Regions from separate parts of the Halanaerobium sehlinense genome, predicted to be linked through region 2. Evidence: riboswitches for the same ligand, from Rfam matches in the RefSeq annotation. Region 2 holds a riboswitch; each other region holds the start of a gene.

What was found. Region 2 has a riboswitch for S-adenosylmethionine ahead of ACZ446_RS01455 (methionine ABC transporter ATP-binding protein). Riboswitches for the same ligand answer to the same signal wherever they lie in the genome.
Region 1: linked by a shared signal. The riboswitch ahead of metF (methylenetetrahydrofolate reductase [NAD(P)H]) and the one ahead of ACZ446_RS01455 (methionine ABC transporter ATP-binding protein) in region 2 are both predicted to bind S-adenosylmethionine.
Region 3: linked by a shared signal. The riboswitch ahead of ACZ446_RS05030 (O-acetylhomoserine aminocarboxypropyltransferase/cysteine synthase family protein) and the one ahead of ACZ446_RS01455 (methionine ABC transporter ATP-binding protein) in region 2 are both predicted to bind S-adenosylmethionine.
Region 4: linked by a shared signal. The riboswitch ahead of ACZ446_RS04340 (MetQ/NlpA family ABC transporter substrate-binding protein) and the one ahead of ACZ446_RS01455 (methionine ABC transporter ATP-binding protein) in region 2 are both predicted to bind S-adenosylmethionine.

The regions. Positions count from the first base shown of each region.
Region 1 covers NZ_AP042442.1:936,745-944,698, reverse strand. The annotation lists gene ACZ446_RS04625 (LCP family protein) at 1-488, opposite strand, end outside; gene yqeK (bis(5'-nucleosyl)-tetraphosphatase (symmetrical) YqeK) at 492-1,079, opposite strand; gene nadD (nicotinate-nucleotide adenylyltransferase) at 1,084-1,686, opposite strand; gene ACZ446_RS04610 (gamma carbonic anhydrase family protein) at 1,826-2,344, shown strand; gene ACZ446_RS04605 (homocysteine S-methyltransferase family protein) at 2,434-4,827, opposite strand; gene ACZ446_RS04600 (Vitamin B12 dependent methionine synthase activation subunit) at 4,811-5,560, opposite strand; gene metF (methylenetetrahydrofolate reductase [NAD(P)H]) at 5,562-6,449, opposite strand; SAM riboswitch class I at 6,574-6,677, opposite strand; gene ACZ446_RS04590 (cation diffusion facilitator family transporter) at 6,738-7,628, opposite strand; tRNA gene ACZ446_RS04585 (tRNA-Arg) at 7,789-7,863, shown strand.
Region 2 covers NZ_AP042442.1:312,285-320,238, reverse strand. The annotation lists gene ACZ446_RS01480 (TolC family protein) at 1-927, opposite strand, end outside; gene ACZ446_RS01475 (TetR/AcrR family transcriptional regulator) at 932-1,510, opposite strand; gene ACZ446_RS01470 (YkvA family protein) at 1,656-1,949, opposite strand; gene ACZ446_RS01465 (MetQ/NlpA family ABC transporter substrate-binding protein) at 2,146-2,991, opposite strand; gene ACZ446_RS01460 (methionine ABC transporter permease) at 3,117-3,791, opposite strand; gene ACZ446_RS01455 (methionine ABC transporter ATP-binding protein) at 3,784-4,806, opposite strand; SAM riboswitch class I at 4,896-5,004, opposite strand; gene ACZ446_RS01450 (ATP-dependent helicase) at 5,133-7,166, opposite strand; gene ACZ446_RS01445 (ABC transporter substrate-binding protein) at 7,323-7,954, opposite strand, start outside.
Region 3 covers NZ_AP042442.1:1,037,778-1,045,731, forward strand. The annotation lists gene ACZ446_RS05025 (RNA polymerase factor sigma-54) at 6-1,103, shown strand; SAM riboswitch class I at 1,201-1,304, shown strand; gene ACZ446_RS05030 (O-acetylhomoserine aminocarboxypropyltransferase/cysteine synthase family protein) at 1,458-2,735, shown strand; gene metA (homoserine O-acetyltransferase MetA) at 2,751-3,668, shown strand; gene ACZ446_RS05040 (aldo/keto reductase) at 3,796-4,779, shown strand; gene ACZ446_RS05045 (hypothetical protein) at 4,951-5,073, shown strand; gene deoD (purine-nucleoside phosphorylase) at 5,396-6,097, shown strand; gene trhA (PAQR family membrane homeostasis protein TrhA) at 6,327-6,956, shown strand; gene ACZ446_RS05060 (PTS lactose/cellobiose transporter subunit IIA) at 6,978-7,286, shown strand; gene ACZ446_RS05065 (VOC family protein) at 7,353-7,721, shown strand; gene ACZ446_RS05070 (hypothetical protein) at 7,905-7,954, shown strand, end outside.
Region 4 covers NZ_AP042442.1:890,000-897,953, reverse strand. The annotation lists gene lpdA (dihydrolipoyl dehydrogenase) at 1-1,293, opposite strand, end outside; gene ACZ446_RS04360 (YczE/YyaS/YitT family protein) at 1,462-2,112, opposite strand; gene ACZ446_RS04355 (HD family phosphohydrolase) at 2,153-2,878, opposite strand; gene ACZ446_RS04350 (iron-containing alcohol dehydrogenase family protein) at 2,990-4,090, opposite strand; gene ACZ446_RS04345 (pyridoxal phosphate-dependent aminotransferase) at 4,118-5,281, opposite strand; gene ACZ446_RS04340 (MetQ/NlpA family ABC transporter substrate-binding protein) at 5,318-6,133, opposite strand; SAM riboswitch class I at 6,311-6,412, opposite strand; gene rsgA (ribosome small subunit-dependent GTPase A) at 6,480-7,511, opposite strand; gene ACZ446_RS04330 (class I SAM-dependent methyltransferase) at 7,538-7,954, opposite strand, start outside.

The DNA of each region.
Region 1 (7,954 bases), 620 kb from region 2:
ATGTACAAACCACCAGCTTTATCAACATAATTCAAATGGCGAGAAACATTAACATTTACACCACCTAAACGATCAATTATTTTTTCAAAACCTTTAAAGTCAGTTTCTAGAAAATAATCTATATCAACATTGAGCATTTCTTCTATTGTTTTTTGGGTTAATTCGATCCCACCATAGACATGAGAAGAGTTTAATTTTGTAAACTTTCTTTTGCTCGAATTTATATAGGTGTCTCTTGGCAGAAAAATTAGTCCTGCTTCTTTACTATCTACATCTAGACTGATTAAAATAATTGTATCTGCTCTTGAGGCACCATTAATATCTGAATCATATCCTACTGCAAGTATATTGACTTTATTTTCTGCAAAAGGTCCTTCGGAAGAAATTTTAGTTAAATCATCATTCCACAAAAAAGCCATTGTAACACCAATGATGACTAAAAATATAATTAAAGCAATATATTTCCAGTCAGTTAATTTTTCTAACATTTATTAATCACTTCTCTTTAATAGTTTATTTCGTAAATCATTTGAATAAGGATGGATAAAATTATCCTGTTCAAGCTGATATTTAATGATATTATTGGTTATTAAATATAATCCTAATTCAAAATCTCTTTCAATTTCTTTCCTAATAATCTCTAAAGCAGGAAACTGCCTATCTTCTGAAATGAAATCGGCAGCATAAATAACCTGAGCTATTTGTCCCATTTCGGGGTGGCCCAAGGTATGAAAACGTATTGCTTCTAATATTTCCTGATCTTCAACTCCAAATTCATTTTTGGCAATTACAGCTCCAGCAGGAGCATGCAGTATTGGAGTTATAGAAGCTTCTAAATCATCAACAGACCACTGAGAATCCTTTAAAATTATTTTTAATTCTTCATCAGTTTTAGATTTGGCAATATCATGCAGTAAAGCAGCAGTTTTTACTTTCTGCTGGTTAAGATTTAAATTTTTAGCTAGTTTAACCGCTGATTCTAAAACAAATCTCGTATGTTGATATCTTTCTTTTCCTAAAATGTTTTCTATTTTCTTTAAATCAGGTTTTGTTAATAAATTTTTATTAACTAATGACATCTAATCACCTATAAAGATTATTTTTTTCAATATACTTTTTGATCTTATCTAATGTTAAGTAGCGAATAGAATTACCTTTTCGAATTTCATCTCTGATAAACGAAGAAGAAATTTCTATATTTAAACTCTGATATGTAAATATATTCTCTAAATAATCTTCATATTTTTGATCATTTATAAGCTTTTCTAAATTATAACCAGGTCGACTAAATACAATAAAATTAGCTTTGCTTAATAAATATTCCGGATCTTTCCAGTCAAAAATTTCTGCTAATGAATCTGCACCTATAATAAAAAAGACCTGATCAGCATCAATTTGTGGTACAAACTCTGCTAAAGTTTTTGCAGTATAAGAATAACCTTCATTTTTCATTTCCCAATCTGATATAGAAAAATATTGATTATCATCTACAGCGTACTTCAGCATTGCTAATCTATCTTCATTTGGTGAAATAGTCCTATCTTTTTTATGTGGCGGCCTGCCGGCAGGCATAAATATAATCTTAGATAATCCAAAATAATTTTTTATCTGTTCAGCTAAAATAAAATGTCCCTGATGAGGGGGATCAAAAGTCCCTCCAAAAATAGCCACTCTTTTTTTTGACATATTTTCCACCTCTGATTTCATACACCTTTAATTATAAATTATTTTATCAGTGCTTGCAAGTTAAATGGCTATTAAAAAAGGAGTTTTAAACTTTAGATAGAATTCATATAGTGATAACCTAAAATATGGAGGTTTTAAAATGCTTTATAAATTTAACAAAAAAAGTCCTAAGATTGCAGAAAACTCTTTTATTGCTCCAGGTAGTCAAATAATTGGAGATGTCGAAATAGCTGAACACAGCAGTATCTGGTATAATACTGTAGTTAGAGGTGATATTAAAAAGATAAAGATTGGAAAATATTCTAATGTTCAAGAAAATTCAACTGTCCATGTTGAACAAAATTTAGGTGTTGAAATTGGAGATTATGTTACTATTGGTCATAATGCAGTTATCCATGCCTGTAAAATCGGTAATAAATCTTTAATTGGAATGAATGCTACTATATTAAGTGGTGCACATATTGGTGAAGGTTCAATTGTAGGAGCTGGTGCTGTAGTTCCTGAAAATGCTGAGATTCCAGCTGGAAGTCTTGTTTTAGGAGTGCCAGCAAAAGTTATCCGCAGTATTACAAAGGAAAAGGTAATTGAACTAAAACAGCATGCTCTCCACTATGCTGACCTTGCTGCAGAACAAAAGAATATTGAAAGAATTGATTAATTTCAGGCAGGCTGGAGTTATAAATTATAAAACCTGCAGCCTGCTATTTGTTAAAGATCTATTATTTGTGGTCTAAGTTGATCAACTAATTATTCAGTAATAATTTTTTTGGCAATTTCTACAGCTTCTTTAGCATCTCTGGCATAAAAATCTGCATCAATCATATCTGCATAATCTGCGGTTAAAACTGCTCCACCTACCATGATTTTACAATCAGCTACTTCTTCCCGAACTGCTTTAATTGTTTTTTCCATATTTTTAACAGTAGTTGTCATCAAAGCACTTAAACCAAGAAGTTTTATTTCATTCTCTTTAACGGCTTTAACAACTTCCTTTATATTAACATTTCTTCCTAAATCTATTATCTGATAACCATAGTTTTCAAGCACAGTTTTCACTATGTTTTTACCAATATCATGGACATCACCTTTTACAGTTGCCATCACAATTTCCCCTTTGGAAATATCCCTGCCACCTGTCCGGGCCATCTCTGCTTTTAAAACATTAAATGCTTCTTTAACAGTTTCAGCTGACTGAACGAGCTGTGGTAAAAATATCTCACCTTTTTCATAACGGTCACCAACAGCATCCAGAGCCGGAATTAAATATTCATTTACTACTTCCAATGCTTCTTTTTTCTGGAGAATTTGATCTGTCAAACGACCAGCTTCCGCTTTCAGACCTTTAATTATCACAGTCTTTAAATCTATATCTTTTCCACTCTGGTTTTTGTCTGTTCCCTTTTCATTTCCAGTATTTTTTTCCTCAGCCATATAGTCTATATATTCTTTAGCTCCCTGGTCAATATTGTTCAAAACTGCTGCTGCCTTAATATTTGCCATCATTTCTTCATCATTAGGATCAATAATTGGTAGATTTAATCCCTGGTAGAGTGCCACCGATAAAAAAGTCCGGTTTAAAACTGGACGATTTGGCAGACCAAAAGATACATTGGAAACTCCAAGAGTTGTTTTAACTCCTAGTTCTTCCTTGACCATTTTTAGGGCCTTTAGAGTTTCTCGAACACCTTTTTGCTGAGCAGAGGCAGTTAAAGTTAAACAATCTATTATAATTTTATCTCTGCTAATTCCATATTCAGCTGCTTTATTTACAATTTTCTCGGCAATTTCAAAACGCCCCTCTTCAGTCTCTGGAATTCCATTTTCATCCATTGTCAATCCAATTACAGCTGCACCATATTTTTTTACTGCTGGTAAAGTTTTCTCTAAAATTTCAGTTTCTCCGTTAACTGAATTCACAATAGCCGTCCCATTATAATATCTGAGTGCTTCTTCTATAACCTCAGGGTCACTGGAATCAATTTGTAATGGAATATCTAAAATCCCCTGTAGTTCTTTGATTAATCTAACCATCATCTCTTTTTCATCAATATCAGGGAGTCCAAGATTAACATCTAGAATATCTGCTCCTGCATCTACTTCTTCTACTGCAACTTTCAAAATAAAATCCAGATCACCATTTCTTAAAGCCCTTTTAAATAATTCTTTACCGGTTGGATTAATTCTTTCTCCAACTACATTAACCCCTGCCAAATCTCTATGTTGAGAAGGAGAGCAGACAATAGTTTCTTTTATAGGATTTCTTTTTTTCACCTTCTTATTTTTTAAATTATCAGCAATTAAAGAGATAAACTCTTCATTTGTACCACAGCAGCCTCCAATAACTGCAAGTCCTTTTTCATAAAGCCTGAATAATGGTTTAAAGTATTCCTCAGGTGAAATCTTAAAAACTGTTTCTCCATTTTCTACTACTGGAAGCCCAGCGTTAGCCTGTAAAATTACTGGAGTTTCAGAATAAAGAAGAAGCTCTTCTACCAGCGGTTCCAGCTTTTCTGGCCCCAGAGAACAGTTTAGCCCAATTCCATCAACTCCAAGGCCTTCCAGAACTGCTATCATAGAGCGAATGCTGCCTCCAGTAAAAGTTCTGCCATCTTCTTCAAAGGTCAAAGTACAGAAAACTGGAAGATTGGAATTTTCCTTAGCTGCCAAAACTGCTGCTCTGGCCTCATAAAGATCAGCAATAGTTTCTATATGAATTAAATCTGCCCCACTTTTAACACCTTCTAAAACCTGCTGCTGATAAAGGTTATAGGCTTCATCAAAAGTTAAACTTCCCATTGGTTCTAATAATTCTCCCAATGGCCCCATATCAAGAGCTACTGCTGCCTCAATACCAGATCTCACAACTGCTCTTCGGGCATTTTCTACTGCTGCAGAAATAACTTCTTCTACGGAGTAATTACTTTCTTCCAGCTTTAAGGCATTTGCGCCAAAAGTATTTGTTGTTAGAATCTCTGCCCCTGCTTCTAGATAGCTTTTATGTATATCTATGATCTCTTCAGCTTTTTCAAGATTAAGTTTTTCCGGTATATCTCCTGCTTTCAGACCTCGCTGCTGCAGGACTGTACCCATTGCTCCATCAAATAATATTATTCTCTTTCCAAGTTTATTTCTTAGCTCCACAGTAAATCCCCTTTCTTCTTAACTCACAATCATCGTCTAATAAACACTGTCTGCATTGTCGCTGCTCAAATTCTATATCCCTTGCTTCAATATTTTTAGACTCATTATTATTGACTTTTGACTCTTCCTTATTTTTTTCAGTTTTTTCTGCAATTACTCCAATTATAGCTGTAACTGATTTAGTAGGTATTAACATATTATATTTAGAAGCAGTTAAACCAATTTTCTTTGGTGCATCGAGAATATTTAGGAACTCTTTTTGGATATCTATATCTAAATCACCATAGCCTGGACTGTAACGAAAAGTTATATCTTTATTGCCTTCTTTCAAAGCTTTTTCTTTAATCTCAGCTTCTACTTGATCACAGCCTTCTTCTATAGCTGTTGTAGCACAGGCATCAAAAACCATAGACTTAGTTACTGATATTTTCTCATAAAAAGAGATTTTCTTATCAACCTGAGCCCCCAGAGTAGCTGCCAGCAGATAAACTTCTTCTGAATTACTCAGATGTTTTTTAATACTATCTCCTTTTAAAATTAGAGTCGTATTTAAAATTTCAATTCCATCAGCCACAGTTTTAATCGGATACTTTTTATATAAATATCTAAAATTAATCAATTCTTTTATTTCAGCAGTTGACTCCTTAATCAAACGATTAATATTTTCATCTTTTAGATCTTTTGAAGTCTGTAAATATCTTAAAACTTCTGTTCTATCAATTTTAAATTTCATTTTAATCAGCCTTTTTACAGTTAATATGAGTGATTAAAGAACCTACGGCCTCTTTGATTCTTCTTGCTACATAGGGATTATTCATTGTATAAAGATGAATTCCATCTACCTCACTGGAAATTAAATCAACAATCTGTTCTACTGCATAAGCAATACCTGCATCTCTTAAAGCTTCTGGATTATCTTCATATTTTTCAAATATTTTTTTGAATTTATCCGGGAAATAAGCACCTGATAATTCTATAATCCTTCCAATCTGTTTTTTATTTATTACCGGCATTATTCCAGTCTCAATTGGAACATCTATTCCCTTTTTTCTTGCTTTTTCACGAAATTTATAAAAAAGTGAGTTATCAAAAAACATCTGAGTTATTAGATAATCTACCCCACAGTCAACTTTCTGTTTTAAATATTCAATATCCTGATCAAGACTTTCAGTTTCTAAGTGACCTTCAGGATAACAGGCAGCTGCAACACCAAAGTCATTATGCTTTTTTATATGATCCACAAGCTGATAGGCATAATTATATTCTCCCAGTAATTGCCCATCTGCAGGTTTATCACCGCGAAGAGCCAGAATATTATCAATTCTTTTCTCTTCCAGTTCTGCTAAAATTTGATTTAAAGTTTCTTTATCAGAATTTATACAGGTTAGATGAGCTAAAGCCTCTACTTTATATTTTTCTTTAATAATTGAAGATAATTCACAGGTTCTATTTTTTCTAACCCCACCCCCTGCTCCATAAGTTACACTAATATAATCAGGATTAATATCTTTCAACTCCTCTAAAGTTTGATAAATGTTTTCTATTGGGGTTTCTGCTTTTGGTGGAAAAACTTCAAGTGAAAACACCAATTCTTTCTGCTCAAAAATCTTTTTGATCTTCATTTATATCCTCCTTAAACTCCTCAACTACTCTTTTGAAAAAATACTGCTTTCTATTTTCTGCTTCGATTTCAAAAACCTATTTCAAAAACAAAAAACCACTTCCTAAGTAGAAGTGGGATACAACTACTTATCTTCCAGGTATTAACCTGCTGGATTTAGCACCGGGCAGTATTACTGCTGGTTGCTGGGTTTCTCAGGGCCAGATCCCTCCACCACTCTTGATAAGTCATTATTCTATTTTAAATAACTTTACCATATTAAAAGATTTGTGTCAAGCAAATTTACAGCTTAGGCCCGGCAGTCTTCGGACTTACACTCTTCATTTTCATACTCAATTTCCACTGTTACATGATCAATTCCTTCTTCTGCAAGCAGACTTTTTACCTTAGATTTTAAAGCTATTATTTCTTCTCTATTTATCTGGTCATTAACAATTAAGTGGGTGCTTAAAAAGTTCTTTTCTCCCTCAAGTGTCCAGACATGCGTATGGTGAACGGAAAGTGCCTGACTCTGTTCAACAATTTTCTGCTGCAGAGCTGAGATATCAATTCCTCCAGGAACTCCCTGCAGAAAGATTGTTAAAACTCTTTTTAACTTTGAAATGACATTATATAAAATGTAAATATTGATTAATAAAGATAAAAGTGGGTCTAAAACCGGTATGCTTTTAAAGATTAGAACTATACTAACAATTAAAACCGCAGTCCATCCCAGCAGATCTTCCATTAGATGCCAGCTTACAACTTCCTTATTTAAAGAACTGCCACCTCTTAATTTTAAAACTGAAATTCCATTAACAGTAATCCCGATAATAGACAGCAATAACATCCCTTCTGGATGCACAGCCTGAGGGTTAAATATTCTCGGTATTACTTCTGATAGAATAAAAAATGAACCTAAAATTAAAACAATGCTGTTTATTAAAGCTCCCAGCAGAGAAAAACGGGCATATCCATAGCTAAAATCTTTATCAGCTCCCTTTTGAGAGTAGTTTTCAAGATACCAGGAAACAGCCAGAGAAATGGAATCCCCAAGATCGTGCAGGGCATCAGATAAGATGGCCATACTGTTAGTTAACAAACCACCGATAATTTCGATAATTGAAAATGATAAATTTAAGAAAAAAGCAAATTTAATATTTCCCACTGCAGAATGATCGTGTTCATGATGATTACTCATTATAATCACAAATACCAGTCATATTTTATTCCCCTTTATTTATTATGTTTAAAATTATAGCATTGAAAGGAGTTTAAAACTGTTAAATAATTTCTTTTGCTGATAAAATCTGAAGCTTATTGACATTAGCCGGTCTGTCTGTTAAAATAATTTAGGTAATGCCCCCGTAGCTCAGTGGATAGAGCAAAGGCCTCCGAAGCCTTGAGCGTAGGTTCGACTCCTACCGGGGGCACCATTTATCATTCCTGCTATAACAGCGATTATAGCAGTTTTCTTTTTGTGGGAACTATTATTATTAAGCTTCCCACCGTGATTTCACCGCATTA
Region 2 (7,954 bases):
ATCATATAAAGGTACATTTACTCCAAGAGTCATTGACCAACTTTTTTCATCCATAAACTCATCTCCCTGCCAATCATAAGAACCATTGAGAGAAACACTTGGACGGTAATACTGGCCCTCTAATTTTTGATTCAATTTTACAATTTCCTTATTTAATTCTAAAATCATCAGCTGAGAATCATTTTCTACAGCAGTTTGAAATAATTCTTCTTGTTTTAAACTGAAATCAAAGTTGGCTTCTGGATTCTCAAGAGTAAACTCAGCTTCATAATTTAATAATTGTGCCAGACGACGGCGAGCAATTTTTAAATCATTTCTGGCTGCTGTTAGCTCCTCTTCTGCATTTCTTTGTTCAATCTGACTCTGCAGTAAATCTCTACGGATAGCTATTCCTGCCTCCAAATTATTTTTTACTACTCGAAGATGTTCATTTACAGTATCTAAAGCCTCTTCCCTAATTTCAACCATTCCCTCAGCCTGTAAAACTCCATAGTAGGCCTGAATTAATGAAAAGATCTGATCTTCAACTGTTTTTTCATACTCAGTTCGTGCAATTTCTAAACCATAGCCAGCAATCTCCTTCTGCATTCCTACCTTTCCTCCCAACCAGATTGGCTGAGTTAAAGAAATTGAAGTTGAATAATTTTCATCAGTTCCAGTCATTAATTGAATTTCATCAAACTTTGTATAAGAGCTCTGCAGATCTAAGCTTGGAAAATAACTTCTCACTGCTAAATCTATATCTTTTTCAGCATTTTCTATGTCTCTTCGGGTATTTTTTAAAGTTCTATTATTTTCAATTAATAATTTTACTGCTCCATCTAATTCTAATTCTCCGACTGCAAAAACTGCAGAACTGGAGAAGAATAGAATTAATAATAAGAAAACTACTAAAACTATGTTTCTCTGCTTCATATTATTTTTCATCTTATCAATTCTCCTTTCGACTTATTCCATACATTATAAAATCGTAAATAAAATCAACCTGTTTTTCTATTTCAGTTTTTCTATCCAATAATTCTTTTGTCTGAGGAGTAAATAAAACTGATAAAATTAAAGATGCCATATCAGCATGATTTTTACTTTTAATAACACCCTCATCAATTCCCTGCTCAATAATTTTAGCAACAACACTGATATTTTCTTGATGTTTAGCCTCTATAGTATTTTTAAATTCACTGCTGATTAACTCAACATTATTCCTAAATACATCAATCATATTCAAATGATCTATAAAAGTATTTAATACACAATTAATCAAATTGTATATTTTTTCTTTACTATTTTTATCAGACTGGGATATCTTTTTGAATTTATCATTAAAATAGTTCATCCCATTTATTGTGATCTCCCTAAACAAATCTTCTTTACTGTCAAAATGCCAGTAAAGTGTCCCCTTGCTTATTCCAGCACCTTCAGCTATTTCTGACATCGAAACTGCATGATAATTACTTTTAGAAAAAAGCTGAACTGCTGAAGTTAAGATTTTTGTTCTTGTATCTTCTGACATAAAAACCTCCTTTTGATTACTTTGAAAAGTTTCTCGACTAACCGGTCAGTTGTCATTATATATCTTAATTATTTTTTTGTCAACCGTTTGGTCGAGTAATAATAAAATTTTTTTCTTTTATTATTTAAATTACTTTAATTTCTATCTATTCAACTGTATAATCATCAATATCTATCGCATCTCGGTCTTTTCTGCTTTTCTCGATATCCGGGTCCCCTTTATCATATTTTCCCAGTAGATTTTTTAAAATTGGCCACATTACTACGAAAACTGCTATATCATCTAATTGACCCAGAATTGGAAAAAAATCACCTACTAAATCAAATGGAAAAATTAGATAAGCTATAGGAACTAAAAATAAAGCTTTTCTAGATATTTTAACATCAGAATCTTTCATAAATTGTACAATTTTAACAACGGTTGTCAGACTTTTAGACATTGATCATCACCTCATTTTTAAATTATATACCTCTTTTCCTACTATTACAATAAGTGATTTTACATTATCCTTTAATATTATTATGACACTTAACTTTTTATGTCAGATAATAAAAAATTGTTTATTTAAAATAAAAAAGTGACCCCTATAAAAGCAGATCACTTTTTTAAAAAATTTATTTGATTTTTGATTCTAATTAATAAATATAATCGCCGCTTTTTTTGGCATCGGCCGCTTTACCATTATCAACAGGTTCAAATGCTGGAACTACAGCACCTTCATATTCTTCAATAATAAATTCCTCAACTTTTTTAGAATTAATAATTTTTCTTAATACCTTGATTTTTTCACTATCTACATTTTCAGCTTTCACAGCTACAACATTCACATATGGTGAGTCACTGCCCTCGATCACTAATGCATCTTCTAAAGGATTTAAATCGGCCTCAAGCGCATAATTGGTATTAATTACTGCTGCAGCAACATCAGGCAGTACTCTAGGCAGCTGTGCAGCTTCTAATTCTTCAAATTTAAGATTTTTCGGGTTTTCAACAATATCAATTGGTGTAGCACTTAGATTTGTTGGATCCTCTAAAGTAATTATTCCTTCGTTATGGAGTAAGAGTAATGCTCTACCTTCATTTGATGGATCATTTGGTACAGCAATTGAAGCTCCCTCAGGGATTTCCTCAAGACTTGTATATTCTTCAGAATATAAGGCAATTGGCTCAATGTGTACTTTAATAACCGATTTTAAGTTCAAACCACGATCAGAGTTAAACTGATTTAAATAAGGGATATGCTGAAAATAATTAGCATCAATACTGCCGTCATCTAAAGCTAAATTTGGTGTTACATAATCTGTGAACTCTACTATCTCTAATTCAATTCCCTCTGCTGCTAAATCATCTTTTATAAATTCTAATATTTCTGCATGAGGTACAGGAGTAGCTCCCACCTTAAAGACATGATCATCCGCCTGAACAGCACCAGCAAATACAAAAGTCAAAAGAACTAAAACCAAAATTGTTTTCTTTAACATAATTATCTCTCCTCTTCTACTCGTTTGATTTTTATTAAATTAAATCTGATTTTTAGCTTCAGAAATAATTTACAATTATATTTTATATTAACTAAGATTAAAATTTAAAAATAGTAATCACTTTACTAACTTCTGTGGTCATAAAATGAAGCAATCTGATTACCAAAAAATTGAATTAACTGAACCATTATTACAAGTACTACAATTGTCTCCAGCATAATAGGCAGCTGAAAACGCTGGTATCCATAGCGGATAGCGATATCGCCGAGACCACCCCCACCAATTGCTCCTGCCATTGCAGAATAACTAACTAAACTGATAGCAGTCAGTGTTAGCCCCAGGATAATTGCTGGCAGTGATTCTGGCAGTAAGACCTTGAATACAATTTGCAGCGGGCTGGCTCCCATTGACTGAGCTGATTCTACAACCCCATGGTCAATTTCTAAAATTGCATTATCTGTAACTCTTCCCATAAAAGGAATAGCTGCCAGAGATAAGGGAACTACTGCGGCATTTGTACCAATTGAAGTTCCTACAATTAATCTTGTTAAAGGAATTACCGCTACCATTAAAATAATAAATGGAATTGAGCGACCAATATTAATTATTCCATCTAAAACAAAATTTAGAGGCTTATTGGGCAATATATGACCGGGTCTAGTAATAGTTGTTAAAACCCCCAGGGGAATCCCTCCAACTATTGCAAAAAATAGAGACATACCAACCATATATAGGGTTTCTAATAAACCACTGAGCATTAAATCATTATAGCGAGCTAAATCTGTAATAAAATTAAACATCTTCTAACACCTCAACTCTTAAATCCTTACTTCTCAAATAAGCTATACTTTCCTCTATATTTGTTAACTGTCCTTCTAAATCTAAAACTAAAGTTCCAAATGGTACACCCTGAATCTCATCAATATTACCATATAATATATTGGCATCTACTGAATAATGTTTTACCAGGTCAGAGATATGAGGATCATGAGTTGTTTCACCAACAAAAGAAACTCGAATCAATTCTCCCGGTCTTTCTGCTTTAACATGTTTAATAATTCTCTCTGGTAAGTCAAAATCAATAACTGAACTTATAAATTTCTTTGTTAACGGCTGTTGAGGGCTGGAAAAAATATCAATAATTGACCCTTCTTCAATAATCCTTCCAGATTCTAAAACAGCTACTCGATCACAAATATCTTTAATTACACCCATCTCATGTGTGATTAAAATAATTGTTAAATTCATTTCATCTCTAATTTTAGCCAAAAGTTCTAAGACTGATTTAGTACTTTCAGGATCAAGAGATGAGGTTGCTTCATCGGATAATAATAAATCAGGATTGTTTGCTAAAGCTCTGGCAATACCTACTCTCTGCTTCTGGCCGCCTGATAGTTGGGCTGGATAATGATCTGCTCTATCTGATAAACCTACCAGCTCAATAAGTTCTTTTGCTTTTTTTCTTCTCTCTTTTTTCTTAACCCCGGCAATCTCAAGTGGAAAAGCTACATTTCCTAATACAGTGCGAGAAGATAAAAGATTAAAGTGCTGAAAAATCATCCCAATTTTTTGTCTGGCAGCTCTCAAATTTTGGGAGCTTAATTCAGTCAAATCAGTTCCGTTAATATTGATAGTCCCCGCAGTCGGTTTTTCTAAAAGGTTGAGCATTCGGATCAAAGTACTTTTGCCGGCTCCACTTGGTCCTATCATTCCAAATATTTCACCATCAGCAACCTCCAGATTGAGGCCGTTTATTGCCTCTACTTTTCCCTGAGCTGCATGATAATGTTTAGTTAAGTTTTCAATTTTTATCAATAGTAATCACCCTCTATAAATAATAAAACTGCTCCAAATATCAAGAGCAGTTAGAAATGAAAAAAATCCTCATGAGAGGATTCAGTTACCTCTCATCTATCATTCCTTTCCGGAATGCTGGAATTAGCACCTTACTAAAGATTTTAAGTAGGTTGCCGGGTATCTTAGGGCCAGTCCCTCCACCGCTCTTGATGATTTTTATTTTCTTTTTAAGTTATTTAGTAGTTTATCACTCAATTTTAACTCTGTCAAGGATTATTTTTAATTGTTATCAACCTTATGGAAAATTATCTATTTAGCTGATGCCAGTTGATAATTAATTCAGCTTAAATCACTTCTACATTTTTACGCATTTGAATTCCTGAACCACCCTTTTTACTTTCTACACTTGTAAAATCAAGCCTTTGATCAGGAAGCTCATATAAAAACCTGGATGGAATAATCTGCTTATACTGCCCCTGTTCATTTGAAAGTTTTTGTTTAGAAAAAGAAATGAATAATAATTTTTCTGCTCGAGTCATTGCCACATAAAATAATCTCCGCTCTTCTTCAACAGCATATGGGTTTTGACCAGAAGCTTTTTCTTCCAGACTCTTCAGGTGTGGAAAAACTTCTTCTTCAGCTCCTATCACAAAAACCACAGGAAATTCTAATCCTTTAGCAGAGTGAGCTGTCATTACCTTTACTTTTTCCTGATTATCTTCAGTGATATCTTTGTCTGAAATCAATTTATTAATCAATAAATAATCATAAAGACCTCGCCCAGGGTTATTTTTTTGAAAATCAGCCATATTACTTAAAAACATATTCATATATTTTTTTCGACTTTCAGAATCATCTAATTCTGCCAGAACATTTTGATCAAAGTCTATTCTTTCATATAATTCCACTGCTTTTTTGTGCATCGGCAGTTTTTCTTCACGCAAATCATGGATACTGTCAATAACCCGACGCTGAAATTCAATAATATTTGCTGCTTTATTATTGCCAATTCCTTTGACAAGAGTAGGGCTTTCAAAAACATCTGTAATCTTCATTCTGTTTTCACGTGCATATTTATTTATTTCACTTAACAAGATTTCTCCGACTCCATGAACTTCAATTCTAAATAATCTTTTTAAAGCAAGACGATCATTTGGATTAACCAGCAATTTAAGGTAATTAACAAAATAACGGATTTCCTGGCGGTCAAAAAAACTAACTCCGCCTACAAGTTGATGTGGAATTCTAAATTTGGGCAGCTGATTTTGCAGCTGTATAGACTGAAAATGACTTCTACACAATACTGCAATATCACTCAGCTTATAATTATAAAAATCTACTAGATTGTTTATTCTCTTACAGACATACTTAGCTTCAACCAAAGGGCTTTCTGCACCAGCAATAAAAATTGGGGCTCCATCATCTGCTTTTGTCCAAGCTTCTTTGACTTTATTCTGCTTATTATTGTTTATTAACTGATTCGAGGCAGAAATAATATTATTTGAACTTCTATAGTTTCTTTCAAGTTTTATTACTTCGGCCTCCGGATAATCATGCTCAAATTCTAAAATATTACTGATATCAGCTCCGCGAAAGCCATAAATTCCTTGCCAATCATCGCCTACCACAAAAATATTATTTTGGGGTCTGGCTAACAAAGAAATCAAATGGTATTGAGAATGATTAACATCCTGATATTCATCAACCTGAATATATTTAAATTGATTCTGATATTTTTCTAAAATCTCTACATCAGATTCTAAAAGTTCTATTGTCTTTTTAATCAAATCATTAAAGTCAAAACAATTATTGTTTGTTAAAACTCTTTCGTATTCTCTATAAATTCTGCTTACAATTTGATAAAAATGCTTGGAACCCTGGTTGTTTTTCTGTGCATATTTTTCTGTTAAATCATTCGAAATTACCAGTTCCATTTTTGCTTTAGATATTATATTAAAGATCATTTTTGGATCATACTCAGTCTCTTCTAAGCCAAATTCAAAAATAATATCTTCTATTATTGCAATTGAATCAGCTGTATCATAAATTAAACAACCTTCAGAACGGTTAACTTTTTTTAAGTTATCTCTAAGTATTTTTAAACAAATACTGTGAAAAGTACCCAAATTCATCTCATCTATAATCTCAGATCCAATTAGTTTACTAATTTTAGCTTTCATGTCATCTGCAGCTCTATTAGTAAATGTAACTGTTAAAATATTTTCTGGGCTCACACCTGCAGCAATCAAATTTGCTGTTCTATAAGTTAAAGTTCTGGTTTTACCACTTCCTGCACCTGCAAGTACCAGCACCGGACCCTTTAAAGTTTGAGCTGCCAGCTTCTGTTTTTTATTTAAATCGTCTAATAAATGGCTCATTCTAATCTCCTTCTATTGTCAGAATTTTTGCTTGAAAAAGCAAATAAAGCTGTCAGCCAATTAAAATACTTAATCAGCAGACAGCTAATATTTATGATGCAGCAATTTCTAATTATATATAATTTTTATTCAAAAAACAAGCTTTGATTTAGTGAATTATTCTACAATTAAACTCTCGATTTCAATTGATTCTGAAAGCATTCCATTTTCGAGTAGAAAAGCCTGCGTTTTTTGCAATTCATTAATATCTGATTCTGTGATTTCAGGATTAAAGTCGTACCAAGAATACATCTGCTTAACATCGTCTTTAGAAATTCCTGTCTCTTCCGCCACTATCGAAAAAGTTTCTCCTGGATTATCTTCCATGAATTTTAAACTTTTCTGATGAACTTTGAGATAACGCTCAACAACTTCTGGATGTTGGTCTAAAAACTCACCACTTACGGCTATTACAATTGTTGCATCTAGAAGGCCCTCACCACTTTCGATAATATGAGCTCCATTTTCTAAAGCTTGAGGCACAGCCGGTCCAGCAACTAGTGCAGCATCCGCACTCCCTGTTAAAAGAGCAGAAATCCCTCTGGAAATCCCTAAATTAACAAATTCAAGGTCATTTAGATCTAAATCATTTTCTACCAGTGAAGCCAAAAGCAGCTGGTGTAAAATAGTTCCTTTTGGTCCCACAACTTTTTTACCTTTAAGATCAGCAGTAGTTTGAATATTAGGATCTTTAGCCATAATATTAAAAGCTTTTGGGGCCCGACTGTAAGTTCCAATCATCTTAATAT
Region 3 (7,954 bases), 730 kb from region 2:
AATTTATGAAGTTAGATCTTAATTTAAATATTGAACAAAAGCAGGAGTTGGTAATGACAACTCAGCTGCAGATGTCTATTGAAATTCTTCAATATAGTGCTTTAGAACTAAAAGACTATATCGAAGATGAAATGAAAGAAAATCCTTTGCTTGAGATGATGGAATCACAGAGGGACATGAATTATAGGGAATCAAGTTTTAATTCTGTTCAAAAAAAGGATATAGAATACGAAAACTTTGTTGCTTACCAGCCTGATTTTTGCGAACATTTAGAAAATCAGCTTTTTGAAGTTCTCAATGATGAAGAGATTGAACTTGGAAAATTTATTGTAGGTAGTTTAAATGAATCTGGTGAGCTAACTACAGATTTCGAAATGATTGCTGAAATTTTTTCTGACGAAGGTTTTGATAAAGAAGCAGTAGAAGAAGTTTATCAAAGGATTCAAAAACTCGATATTAACTATGACAGCAGTTTTGCATCCTGTAAAGCAGAATATATTGATCCTGATTTAATTATAAAAAAAGAAGATGGGGAATTTTATATTGAAGAAAAAAATACTGCCTATCCTACTGTTACCATCAGTTCTTATTATTATAATTTATTAAAAAACCAGGATGACGCTATGATCAGCGATTATTTAAAGGAAAAATATCAGGCTGCTGTTTGGCTGATTAAAAGTATTGAACAGAGGAAACATACAATTAGAAAAATCACTCAAGCAATTTTGAAAAAGCAGATGGATTTTTTTGAAAATGGTTTAAAAAATCTAAAGGTTTTGACAATGGAAGAAGTTGCAGAAGAAATTGAAATGCACGAATCAACTGTCAGTAGAGCTACAACAGCAAAGTATCTTCAGACTCCTCATGGAGTTTTTAGTCTTAAATTCTTCTTCAACAGCGGTATTGATGGGGTTTCTTCAGTCAGTATTAAAGCAATGCTGAGTGAAGAGATTGAATCTGAAGACAGAGCACATCCACTTAGTGACAACAAATTAGCAGAAATATTTGCTCAGAAATATGGTTTAGATATTTCTAGAAGAACTGTTGCAAAATATAGAAAATCTCTGGGGATTAAAAGTTCAAGGCAGCGGAAAAAGAAATAAATAGTTTTTTACTGAATCATATGATTTTTAGCTTTAATTAAAAAAATATTTTCTTGACAGGATTACTAATCTATGTTAGAGTTATAAAAAACAATAAAACTTATCAAGAGAGGTGGAGGGACTGGCCCTTTGAAGCCCAGCAACCAGCAGTTGATTCTGCCCGGTGCTAATTCCAGCAGGAAGATTTCTGAGAGATAAGGAGCAAAACAGATTACCCACTCCTATATTTACTTAGGAAGTGGGATTTTTTTATTTATTCCCATTTTATTCTTTTTGAGTATTAGAGAAGGAAAAAAAGACTTTAGTATTAATTAAATTAAAATTTGAGCAGCGAAAATTAGAGGAGGAAATTAAATGAAATTTAAATTTGAGACTTTAGCACTACATGCAGGTTATGAGGCAGAGAAGAACAGAAAAGCAGCAGCAGTTCCAATTTATCAAACTACTTCTTATTTATTTGACAGTACAGAACATGCGGCAGATTTATTTGCTTTAAAAGCAGAAGGTGATATTTACACTAGAATTCAAAATCCAAGTAATACAGTTTTAGAAAAGAGAGTAGCAGAACTTGAGGGTGGAGTTGGAGCCTTAGCTGTTTCTTCAGGCCAGGCAGCAGAGGTAATTGCACTATTAACTATCTGTAATAATGGAGATCACATTGTAAGCGGCAGCTCTATTTATGGAGGAACCCATAATTTATTTAAACATCGTTTCAAAAAGTTGGGAATAGATGTTAGTTTTGTCGATTCTGAAAACCCAGAGACTTTTAAAAATGCAATAAATGAGAGAACAAAAGCTCTTTATATTGAGACAATTGGTAATCCATCTCTAGCTGTGCCTGATTTTAAAAGACTGGCAGAAATAGCCCATCAGGCAGGAATCCCTTTAATTGTTGATAACACTTTTGCTTCCCCCTATATTTGTAAGCCCTTTGAATTTGGAGCAGATATAGTTATCCATTCGACAACAAAATATATTTCAGGACATGGTAATTCGATTGGGGGAATTATTGTTGACAGCGGCAATTTTGACTGGGATACTGGCAGATTTCCTGAGTTAATTGAACCAGACCCAAGCTATCATGGAGTCAAATTTCAGGAAGAGTTTGGCAGCGCTGCTTTTATTACAAAGGCCAGAGTTCAGCTTTTAAGAGATTTAGGAAGTTCTCCCAGTCCATTTAACTCGTTTTTAACCATTACGGGTTTAGAAACACTCGCATTAAGGATGAAACAGCATTCCCAAAATGCCCAGGCTGTTGCTGAATTTTTGGAGGCTGATCCGCGGGTGAAATGGGTAAATTATCCGGGCTTAAAAAGTCATAAATCACATCAAAATGCAAAAAAATATCTTAATAATGGTTATGGAGGTATGATTGCTTTTGGTGTTGAAGGAGGCAAAAAGGTAGCTGAGAAATTCATTAATCAGCTGGAACTAATTTTACATCTGGCTAATGTTGGAGATACTAAATCTTTAGCTATTCATCCAGCAAGTACAACTCATCAGCAGCTGAGTGAAGAAGACTTAATTAAGACAGGAATTTCACCTGAATTGATCAGGCTTTCAATTGGAATTGAAAATGTTGATGATATTATAAAAGACTTAGATCAGGCATTAAGTGCTGCCCAGGCATAGAATGGAGTGATAGAAATGCCAATTAAAATTCAAAATGATTTACCAGCAGTTGAAACACTGGAAAATGAAAATATATTTGTAATGAAAGAATCTAGAGCAACTCACCAGGATATAAGATCTTTAAAAATCCTAATTTTAAATTTAATGCCTACTAAAATTAAGACTGAAACACAAATTTTGCGTTTGATTTCGAATACCCCTTTACAGGTAGATGTTGATCTGATGCATCCGGCAACTCATAATTCGAAAAATACAGCAGAGGAGCATCTGATCAAGTTTTATAATACTTTTGACGAGATTAAAACTAATAAATATGATGGTATGATAATTACCGGAGCTCCCGTTGAGACTTTAGAATTTGAAGAAGTCGACTACTGGGAGGAGCTGCAGGAGATTATGGATTGGAGTCTGCACAATGTTTACTCTACCTTCCATATTTGCTGGGGGAGTCAGGCAGCCTTATATCATCACTATGGTATAAAAAAATATCCACTATCTGAAAAAATGTTCGGTATTTTTGACCATTATAAAAACAAAAAACATGTAAAATTAATGAGGGGGTTTGATGATGTTTTTTATGTCCCTCATTCCAGGCATACTGAAATAAGGAAAGAAGATATAGAAAAGGTTGAAGAAGTAAATATTTTATCAGAGTCAAAAGAAGCGGGTATATATTTATTAGAGAGTAGAAATGGCAGACAAATATTTGCAACCGGCCATTCAGAATATGATCGCGAAAGTTTGGCAGACGAATATTTTAGAGATTTGGCAAAAGGGATGGATATTAAAGTTCCTAAAAATTATTTTAGAGATGATGATCCAAATCAAGAAATATTAATGCGCTGGCACAGCCATGCTAATCTACTGTTTTTCAACTGGCTTAACTATTATGTTTATCAGGAGACTCCCTATGATTTAAACAAATTAAAATAGATTACAGATCTTTATCTTGACAAATATTTTAATTCTCTTCCTAAATAATGTATAATAACAATGAAGATTATGAATTTTCAAATAAAAAATTAAAATCTTTGGCAGCATTATTAAGGGGGAAGATATTATGAAATTTCGAAAATTAGGCAAAACAGGTTTTAAAGTTTCTGAGGTTTCTTTTGGGGGCTGGGCAATTGGTGGTTCCTGGGGAGATGTTGATGACGAGCAGTCAATGGCAGCTTTGAGAGAAGCGGTAAATCAGGGAATTAACTTTTTTGATACTGCTGATGTTTATGGTGATGGCCGTAGTGAACGATTAATGGCTAAATTAAGAAAAGAAACTGATCAAAAAATATATATCGCCACTAAAGCAGGAAGAAGACTTGATCCTCATATAGCTGAAGGCTATAATAAAGAAAATCTAAATAAATTTGTGGACCGCAGCCTTCAGAATCTAGATGTAGATACCATTGATTTACTGCAGCTGCACTGTCCTCCAACAGAAGTATATCACCAGGAAGAAGTATTTGAAGCTTTAGAGGAAATGGTTAAAGTAGGAAAAATTAAAAACTATGGTGTCAGTGTAGAGAAAGTAGAAGAAGCTATGAAGGCTCTGGAATATGACAATTTAGCTTCTGTACAGATTATATATAATATGTTCAGGCACAAACCAGGTGATAAATTTTTAGCAGCTGCCAAAGAGAAAAATGTTGGTGTTATCTGTAGAGTACCACTTGCAAGTGGGTTATTAACAGGTAAGTTCTCCCAGGATTCAACTTTTGCCGAAGATGATCACCGTAACTTTAACCGTCATGGTGAAGCTTTTGATAAAGGAGAAACTTTTTCTGGAGTAGATTTCGAACTGGGATTAAAAGCAGTGGAAGAACTGGAAAAAATAAAACCTGAAGGTTTAACAATGGCTCAATTTGCTCTGAAGTGGATTTTGATGAATGATGCAGTAAGCTGTGTAATTCCAGGAGGTAAAAAACCATGGCAGGTAAGAGATAATGCAGCAGCTTCTGCAGCTGATAATCTTTCTGATGAGGTAATGGGAAGAGTAGATGAAATTTATGATGAATACATCAGAGAAAGTGTCCATCATCTCTGGTAAAATATAGTAATTAATAAGTCGAAAGCTGTAAAAAGTACCTAAACTACAATTTCTGAAAAAGTCTTGACAAGAGATTTAAAAGATGTATAATGTTAATAGCATAATAATTATAAGTAAATCACTAATAATAAGTATGATAATAATAAGTTTATAAGAAAGGGTGATTTAATAATGTTGAATTCATTATTCAGATTTATTAAAAATGCTGGTGCTGAAGGTAGAAGAATTGAGAGCAATCTTCAATCTGTTAAAGAAAAGCAGATTAGAAATAATTCTTTTACAAACCTCGGCTAGTATTAAAAATGTTGGATTTTAAAAGACAATAACTGATTTATAAAAATAAGCCAATCATAATTATAACTAAAATAACTTTATAAGAAAGGATGATTGTATATGTTTAACAGCATGTTCAGATTCATGAAAGAGGCTAAACTTGAATCTTCAGAGAATCAAGAAAAGCTAAATGCATTTAAAAACTTAGGTAACTACTAATATAAATTTTGATAATTAAGCCATCCTTTGGGGTGGCTTTTTTTACTTTTTATTAATTTTTGTCATTTACCTCTCCATATATTATAATAATAGGTAGAAATGAAAATAAATAGGAGGTATATTGATGAGTACACATATTGGAGCTAAAAAAGGAGAAATTGCTGAAACAATTTTACTGCCGGGTGATCCGTTAAGAGCTAAATTCATCGCTGAAAATTATTTAGATGATGTAAAACAATATAATGATGTTAGAGGAATGTACGGGTTTACCGGAACTTATAAAGGGAAAAGAGTTTCAACTCAAGGTACAGGTATGGGAATGCCCTCTTTATCAATTTATGTTAATGAATTAATTAGAGATTATGGAGTTAAAAATTTAATTAGAGTTGGTTCCTGTGGTTCTTTTAATGAAGAAGCTAAAGTTAGAGATGTAATTTTGGTTAAAGCGGCCTGCAGTAATTCTAATCTTAATAAGATGCGTTTTAATGGTAAAGATTTTGCACCAGCTTCCAGTTTTAAACTACTTTCTAAAGCTTATCAGGTAGCTCAGGAGCAGGGAACTGAGGTTAAAGTAGGTACAATTTTAAGTTCAGATGCTTTTTACAATGATGATAAAGAGGCCTGGAAAAAGTGGAGAGAATATGGAGTTTTAGGAGTGGAAATGGAATCTGCTGAATTATTAACCTTAGCAGCCAAATATGGTGTTGATGCTTTAAGTATTTTAACAGTTAGTGATTCTTTAGTAACAGGTAAAGAAACAACTTCAGAAGAAAGAGAAAAAACATTTACAGATATGATGGAAATTGCTCTAGAATTAGCAGAGTAGTTTTTATTTAAATATTTTAATTATTAGCTGTCAGTTCTTTCTTAGGACTGGCAGTTTTTTTAATTTTAATGATATTTTAAGCAATAAATGTTATAATATTATCAGAATCAATTTTAACTAAAATGAACTATATTATAAATTGTAAAAAGCTTAGCTGAATACTATAGTTTCTGATGTAATAATTATTAAAAGTATCAAAAATCGAAAATATAGAGAATGGAGGTTAACAATGAGAAAAGAAGAGCAGGTTTCATTTTATTCTCATTTTGTGGGTTTTATTCTGGCTTTAATTGGTTTAGTTTTATTAATATTTCGGGCTTTAGAAAGTCCTGATAAAATAATTGTAGCTGCAGTGTATGGTGCTTCAGTAGCATTTTTGTTTTTGTCCAGTTCATTATATCATGCTTTTAAAAAAGAAGATGACGAAACTTCAATCTGGCGTAAACTAGACCATTTTGCAATTTTTGTAATGATTGCTGGCTCCTATACTCCTGTGGCTTATCTGTATTTGGAAGGCTGGCTGAAGTGGACAATTATTGCAGTTCAGTGGGGATTAGTATTAGGAGGATTTTTCCTAAAGTTTATGTATTTTAAAACCCCGAGAATTTTATATACCATAATTTATCTTTTAATGGGTTGGGTTGGTATTTTTGCTTTTCACCAATTGTTTATGACCATGCCAACTTCGAACCTGATTTTGATGTTTGCAGGAGGCTTGTCTTTTACTGCAGGAGCAGTATTTTATATTATAAAAAAGCCAAAAATCACACCAAATTTTGGTTTTCATGAAATTTTTCATTTCTTTATCCTGGCAGGAGGAATACTCCATTATATTATGGTATTTATTGCTTTAGGATAAAAAATTACTAGGAGGATATTGATGGAATTACAAAATGAATTGATTGAAATTATCTCTTTAAGTGGAGATGTCAAGAGAAAATTTTTAAAAGCTGTTAAACATGCAAAAAATGATGAAGCTGAGAAGGCAGAAGAAATTTATCAAGAAGCAGATGATCAATTGATAACTGCTCATCTTAAGCAGACAGATTTAATAAAAAAAGAAGCTAATGGAGAAAAAGTAGAAAGCAGTTTAATGTTGACACATGCGCAGGATCATTTGATGACAGCTATTTTGCTTAGAGACATGGCAAAAGAATTTATGGACTTATATGATAGACTTGAAAATTAATAAATTTTTATAAAGGCAGTTCTTTTGGAGCTGTCTTTTAAATTTACATAAAGAGGAGCTGATAATTTGGGTTATTTATGGACGACAATTAAAGTTAAAGATCTAGAAGAATCAATTGAATTCTACCGAGATATTGTTGGTTTGGAGATTCAGAGACGTTTTGAGGCTGGCCCGGAGACAGAAATCGCTTTTTTAGCAGCTGCAGATGGCCAAACAGCTGTTGAACTGATTGATGACCGAAACCAGGCTGAAATAGATCTTGGATCAGATATATCTCTGGGATTTGAAGTGGATTCTGTGGAGGCAACAATTAAATTCATGCAGGAAAAGAACATAACAATTCAAAATGGGCCGATTTCTCCAAATCCCAATATTGAATTTTTCTTTGTCTTAGATCCAAATGGACTCAGAATTCAATTTGTAGAAAATAAATAGTTTTTAAAATTTCTGCTGGCATCTGCCAGCAGTTTTTATTTATTATGATTAATTTGCTAAAGCTTATGAAACTGATCAAATTAAGCTAAAAATTTATTTAATTTATTTTAATTATTGCTAGTAGAGATAAATTTTGTTATAATCAGTTCTAAATTAGAATTTAGCAGTCTAGGAGGAGAAATTATGGAACTAAATGTAACACAAGCTTTTAGTATCGTTTTATTAATTTTGGC
Region 4 (7,954 bases), 580 kb from region 2:
GCCCAACCTTACAGCTAAAGTTAGTTCTGCAATTAAATCACTTGCCTCAATTCCAATTAAAGCTGCTCCTATTATCTTATTGTTTTCCTTGTCAGAAATAATCTTTATTTTTCCTTCTCTTTCTCCCATAGCCATTACCTTACCACTGGCAGCAAAGGGGAATGTTCCAATCTGATAATCTATTCCCTTTTCTTTAGCCTCTTCTTCAGTTAAACCAACAGTTCCAACTTCAGGTGAGGTAAAAATAGCTCCAGGTACAGCCGAATAATCCATTTCCTTATTTTTGCCCATTATATTTTCAACTGCAATAACTGCCTGATGAGAAGCAACATGGGCCAGCAGCACCTTATCAGTTACATCACCAATAGCATAAACACCTTTTACATTCGTTTCCAGTTTACTATTAACTTTTACTGCACCTCGTTTTTCTGTGATTTCAACTCCTATATTTTCAGCCTTAAGACCCTGATGGTAGGGACGGCGGCCAACAGCCATTAAAACTTTCTCAGCTTCAACTGATTTTTCTTTATCCCTTCTCTTGTAAATTACACTATATCCAGCTTCAGTTTTTCTAATTTCTTTTACCTCAGCTCCGGTTTTAATAGATATTTTTCTTCTGCGAGCAGAGCGGTTTAATTCTTTTGCAATCTCTTGATCAACACCTGTAACGAGCTGATCTAAATATTCAACAACTGTCACATCAACTCCAAAGTTGCTATAAATAAAAGCAAACTCCATTCCTATAATTCCTCCACCAACAATCACCATTGATTCAGGCAGTTTCTCTAAATCTAGGGCAGCTCTGCTGTCTAAAACCCCATCCAGTTTAGCTCCAGGAATTGGCAGCTGGATCGGTTTAGAACCAGTTGCAATAATTATATTTTCTGCTTCAATCTCTTTTATCCCAGCTTCAGTCTCCACCTGCAGTTTATTTTTATCTATAAATGAAGCTTTACCACTTAAACGTTTTACACCACTTTTTTTAAGTAGGTGGTCAATACCTTTAACCAAACGCTTTACTATCTTATTTTTTCTTTTGACAACTGCCGGAAAATCAACTTCAACATTTTCAACTTTTATTCCAAAATCTTCGGCTCTTTGAATATCTGCAAAAAGTTCTGCTGAACGGACAAAAGCCTTAGTTGGTATACAGCCCCAATTGAGACAGGTACCTCCCAGGGCTTCTTTTTCAATTAAAACAGTATCGGCTCCCAGCTGTCCAGCTCTGATTGCAGCTACATATCCTCCTGGTCCACTACCAATAATCGCAATCTTATATTTTTTATCTTTCATATATATCTGCTCCTTTTTAAAAAATTATCTATTTCATTTATTTCAGTAAACTATCTACCATTCCTTCTTTTCTATCTATTAATTAGTTAATAAACAGCTAAATAAGGATTTATTTAAAATTAAAACCCCAGATATTTTATCTGAGGTAAGGAATTAATAATCAACTTGTTATTTAACTGTCCCCAAAATTTTCTTAAAAGTTTTAGAAAATGTTTCGTGTTCTACCTCAGATGCTTTAAAACTAAACAAATTAAAAATAAGATCTATACAAAATCCAATTCCGAAAGCAGCAATAACAGTGCCTAAACCAACAGGGCCACCTAAAAGCCAGCCTGATAATACTACAGCTGCCTCAATCATTGCCTTAGAAACTCCTGAACTAAATCCAGTCTTTTTTTCAATTGCAACCATCAAACTATCTCGTGGTCCTGCGCCAAATCCAGATGACATATAGAAAAAAGTTGCAGTAGCAATAATTAGCAAACCCAAAAATAAAGTTGGTATTCCTAAATAAAATGAATTTATTTGGGGAACGAAATCTAAAACCATAATCATATCAATAAAGATACCGATCATCAGCATATTAAAAAAAGTTCCCAATCCCATCTTTTCACCCATCATAATTGCAATAATACAAATTATAAAGCCGACAATTATAGATATTCTACCAATTGTCAAGCCAGAAATATTTGCTAACCCTTTGTGGAAAACTTCCCAGGGAGCAAAACCAATATTTGCTCTCATTGTTACAACTATCCCAAGGGCATAAAGAAATAAGCCGAAAAATAATCTGCTAAATCTAACTGTGAATTTATACATATCCTATCTCCTATTGTCTTTTTCTCGAATCATAAACTTCTTAATTCTTATTGTTATTTAATGACTCTTCTATGTCTTCTTTCTTAGTCGCTATAGTATCAGCCAGATGAAGCAGTCTTACATCAGGATAGAGTTCCTCAGCCTTCGATCTTTTTCTTTCATCAAAGGGGCCATAAGGTCCCATATGATAAGTAACTGCCAGTATATCTCTTTCCTCAAGTTCAATAAATTTTGTGGCCTCTAAAACAGCCCGTAGAGAATGATTTAAAGGCAGATTATTTTCATTATAATTCCAGTCACTTCTTACATCTGGAGGGGCAATATTTCTTCCATCCTTAAACCACTTAATCAAATCACTTGCATATTCTTTAGAGATTATAAACTCCTTATTTTCTACAAACTTATCTAAACCATAAGTATTGTATAAGTCCATATTATCTCTAACCAAACTTCTTAAAAAGTTATTCTGACCTTCGGTAATAGTATGCTGCATCTCTGATGTATAAGCAAAACATTTTTCTAAATCATGGATAGAAGCCTGAATAATAATGTTTTCTCTAGGAATACCAGCCTGTGTTTCCTCATTTAATTTTAGATATTCCCTTTTAACATTTTCAGTATGTTCTAAAAGACCTCCGGTTATATTTAAATGATGTCTGATGCTTGCAGGTTTTTTATAAAAATCAATTTCTTCTAAATATAAGATTAATTCCTCTATTCCTTTTTTGCCCGTGTTTTTTAAATCTGTAATAAAATTATCTTTCATTTCTACACCTTCCTGTATGTTAAAGTTTGATATTTTAACTTCGTCGTCTATCAAATTTTAACATTTTAGCTCTAATAAAACAAGGAGATTTAAAAAAGAGCCAGGATAAATTTAAGATCTATTATTTAAATATGCCTCTGCTTTGAGATTAACACTTTTAATTGCTTTAAAAACAGCCTCTGCCTTGACTTCAAATGGTAAATTGTGAATAGATTCTTCTGGAGCACAGCTTTTATCAGCTGCTTTTTTTAATTGTGCATCAGCTGTATTTTCTAAACTAAGATCTTTGAGTGTGACAGGCTGTTCTAATTTTATTAAAAGAGGTAAAAGCTCATAAAACTCTTCTTCTCGCTGCTCAAGTTCAAGCTGAACTAAAGTACCAAAAGCAACTTTTTCACCATGGAGCAGATCATGAGTCTCAGGCAGAACTGTTAGACCATTATGAACAGCATGAGCAGCAGCAATCCGGCAGTTATCACCACCTATACCACCTACCATTCCTCCCAAAGAAATTATGGAGTCTACAACTTTTTCTACAGCTTTAGTTGCCTGTCTATTTTCCATATCTTCTGCTGCTGGAACAGCGAATTCAAAAAGAACATCTTTTAACTCTTCTGAAATTTTTAAAGCTGCTCTAGTGGGAACATTTTTCTCTTTATCAGCAGCAGATGCACGTGCTTCATAAAATTTAACAATTGTATCTGCTATGCCTGCTTTAAAATAGTTTATAGGAGAATCAGCAATAACTGCTGTATCTACTAAAACTAATGCCGGACTGTTCTGGAAAATAATATATTCTTCAAAACTCCCCTTTTCATCGTAAAAAACTGACAGGGGAGTCCAGGCAGCACAATTGGAGGCGATAGTTGGAATTGTTATTAATTTTCGATCAGCATAAGCCGCCGCTGCCTTGGCAGTATCAATAGCTTTACCTCCTCCAATCCCTATGATTAAATCAAAATCTTCAGTTGCCGCTAAATCAGCTATGCGCTGAGATTCTTTTTTAGTTACTTCTCCCCCAAAAACTTCCTCTTTAAATTCAATATTGTATTCTTCTAAACTATTCTGGAAGTCTTCTCTGACCACTTCTAGTGTAGTCTTATCACCAACAAGTAGAGCTTTTTTCCCTAATGGAGCAATATGTTCTCCAGCTCTAGCTAAAACATTTTTATCCTGCAGATATCTATTTGGAGATCCCATTACAATATGCATTTATTCACACACTCCCTTAAATTAAATTTATTTTTTAACTTTACTCGGCAGTTTTTCCAATCTTTTTAAAGCTTTAGCCAGTGTCTTTTTGGTTTTAGCAAAATGGAAACGGATCAAATGATTAATGTCATCTTTAAAAAAACTGGATCCAGGAACTGCAGCTACCCCAATTTCTTTAATCAACCATTCACAGAATTTAAGGTCATCATCAAAGCCAAATTCACTAATATCAACCATTACATAATATGCTCCCTGTGGCTCAGTATATTTAAGCCCAATCTTATCTAAACCATTTAAGAAAAATTCTTTTTTCTCCTGATATGATTTTTGTAAATCTTTATAATATTTTTCATCAAAATTAAGTGCAGTAACTGCTGCTTCCTGAAGTGGTGCTGCAGCTCCAACTGTTAAAAAATCATGTATTTGTCTGGCAGCAGTAGTTATTTCAGCAGGTGCAATTAAATATCCAAGCCTCCAGCCTGTTATCGAATAGGTTTTAGAAAGAGAACTGCAGGAAATTGTTCTTTCAAACATTCCCGGCAGTGAAGCAAAATATAGATGCTTATTTGGAGGATAAATAATATGTTCATAAACTTCATCAGTAATTACAAAAACATCATATCTTTCTACCAGTTCTGCAATGGTTTCCAGTTCAGAACGGGTGAACACCTTACCAGTTGGATTAGAAGGATTGCAGAGAATTAAAGCTTTGACTCCCTGCTTTAGCGCCTCTTCTAATTCCTCTGGATCAAAATTGAACTCTGGCGGGTTAAGATTGACATAAATAGGTTCTGCTCCTGATAAAATTGCATCAGCAGCGTAATTTTCGTAAAATGGAGAAAAGACTGCTACTTTATCTCCAGGTGTACAGACTGTCATCATTGCGGCCATCATCGCTTCAGTGCTGCCGCAGGTTACAACAATTTCCTTTTCAGGATCAATTTCAAAACCCATAAATTTTGACTGTTTTTCAGCTAGAGCTTTGCGGAAATTAGAAGCACCCCAGGTAACTGCATACTGGTGTATACTACCAGCTGCAGTTTCTTTTAAAGCATCTTTCAACTCTTCTGGTGGGTCAAAATCTGGAAAACCCTGAGATAAATTAACTGCATCATACTTATTTGAAATTCTGGTCATTCTTCTAATAACTGAATCACTAAAATTGTTTATTTTTTTATTTAATTCTGGCATAATATAACTCCTTCATATTTAATATTTTCGAGGCTGTTAAAATGCTGGGATAACTGCTCCGTCAAATTCTTCATTAATGAAAGTTCGTATTTTTTCAGATTGATAGGCTTCTACAAATTTCTTAATTATAGGATTATCTTCGTCTTCCGGCCTTACTGCCACTATACAAACATAAGGGGAGTCACCATCTTCAATATAGATAGAATCCTCTTTCGGATTCATTCCAAGATCAAGAGCATAATTTGAATTAACAGCTGCAGCGGCTACATCTGGTATAACTCTAGCTGTTTGGGCTGCCTCAACCTCGTGAAACTTTAAATCAAGTGGATTAGATTCGATGTCTAAAATGGTGGCATTGATACCTGCTGAATCATCTAACTCTATTAAACCAGCTTTTTCAAATAATAGTAAGGCCCTGCCGCCATTTGTTGGATCATTTGGAATAGCTATAGTTGAGTTCTCAGGAATTTCATTTAATGATTCATATTTATCAGAATAAATAGCAATGGGAATTACAATTGTTTTTGCAATTGATACTAAGTCTAAATTGCGGTCAGATTTAAATCTTTCAAAATATGGTATATGCTGAAAAGTATTAGCATCTAAACTACCATCTGCTAATGCTAAATTAGGTGTTACATAGTCTGTAAACTCAACAATTTCAAGCTCTACATCTTCTTCTGCCAAAATCGGCTGCACAGCCTCTAGTATCTGAGCAAAAGGGCCTGCTGTTGCACCAACTTTTAAAACTTGATCTGCTGCTATTACTGTATTTGCTGCAATTAATAAATACAAAACTGCTGCTAAAACTACTCCACTACTGATTAAGATTGATTTAAATGATTTTTTCATAATTTAGATTCTCCTCTACTTTTTTAATATTAATAAATTTATTATTTCTAATTTTGTCAACCGTATTTTCTCTAATACACCTCCCAATAAATATTTGCTTAAAATAAAAAAGCCACTCCTAATAAAACTGAAAGAGTGGTAAAAAAATAAACCCTCCTGAGAGGGTTTTATAAATTCCTCTCATCTGTCATTTCTTTGAAATGCAGGATTTAGCACCTTACCATACTGGTAGGTTGCCGGGTTTCAAAGGGCCAGTCCCTCCACCACTCTTGATGAATTATTAAATTTTAATTTTTATTATTATTTGATTATAGAGAATATCATCTAAATTATATTTTGTCAAATTCTATAACCCCATTAATTCTTTATATTTTAACTTATTTGCATATTCAGCGCCAAATTTTCTTTTTCTTTCTAAATAAAGCAATTCTTTTTCCAATTTTCTATAATTTTCGAGTCTTGCTTCAGCTAAATTCCCCTCTTTAATAGCTTTTTTTACAGCACAACCAGGTTCTGAATCATGCTGACAGTCATTAAATTTACAGTTTTTTGCTATTTTTTTAATATCTTCGAAACTTGCATCAATTCCATTACTTTCATCCCAGAGTTGAATTTCTCTCATCCCAGGAGTATCAATAACAATACCACCATTGTCTAAAACTATTAATTCTCGGTGAGTGGTAGTATGCTTCCCTCTACCATCACTTTCCCTAATTTGATTGACTTCCATCTTTTCCTGTCCCACCAGCTGATTAATTATTGTAGATTTCCCAACTCCAGAAGATCCCAGAAAAGCAGCAGTTTCTCCTCTGTTTAAATATTGTTTAAGCTCATCCAATCCTTTACCAGTTAAAGCACTAACTATATGAATTGGAACCCCAAATGCCACTGTTTCAACTTCAGATTTTTTTGCTCCAGCATCATCAGCTAAATCAGCTTTACTCAAAACGATTACAGGTTTAGAACCACTATCCCAGGCAATTGTGAGATATCTTTCCAACCTTCTTAAATTAAAATCCTGATTCAAAGATGTTACTATAAAGACTGTGTCAATGTTGGCAGCTACTATCTGTTCTTTAGTCTCAGCCCCGGCTGCTTTGCGTGAAAACTTGCTTTTTCTGGGCAGTATTTTATGAATAATAGCTCTGTTTTCATTATCCTGAAGGTCAACTAATACCCAGTCTCCAACTGCCGGAAACTGATTATTATAACGCATCTTACCTGTAATCTCAGCTAAAACTTCTCCTTTTTCTAAATACAACTTATACATTCCTTTATATTCAACGGCAGCTCTTGCAACCTGAAATCTTTCTTCAGCCTCCATTTGAGCTAATTTATCTACAAAAAACTGATTCCAACCTAAATCTATCAAATTCAATTTGAATTCCTCCCTTTTCAGCTGAGTTAATTTTCAGCTGTTTTTTTGGCTATATAAAATCCATAACTTAAATATTCTTTGTATTTTTTATATATCTGAATTTCTTTTTTTTCATTTTCTACAATTTTCTTTGCAGCTTCCGAATGATCATGCCTTTTTAAGAAGTCACTAAAACGAGCTTCAATTGGCTTATAGTAATTTTCAAGCCAGCTGGATTGGGGCAGATAAAAGTATCCTGCCGGTGTGAATCCATTCTTCTCTAAAACTTTAAACTTATTTGAAGCTGTATCAATTTCTGGATATTCACTATTCCAGTATTTTTCAATTTTTTCTGGTCTTTTATCAGTCAACCACGTAATTTCACTTACTGCCAAATAACCGCCAGGTTTTAAAAACTTTTTCCAGTTTTTTATTCCTGCTTCAAAACCCATAATGTAAATTGC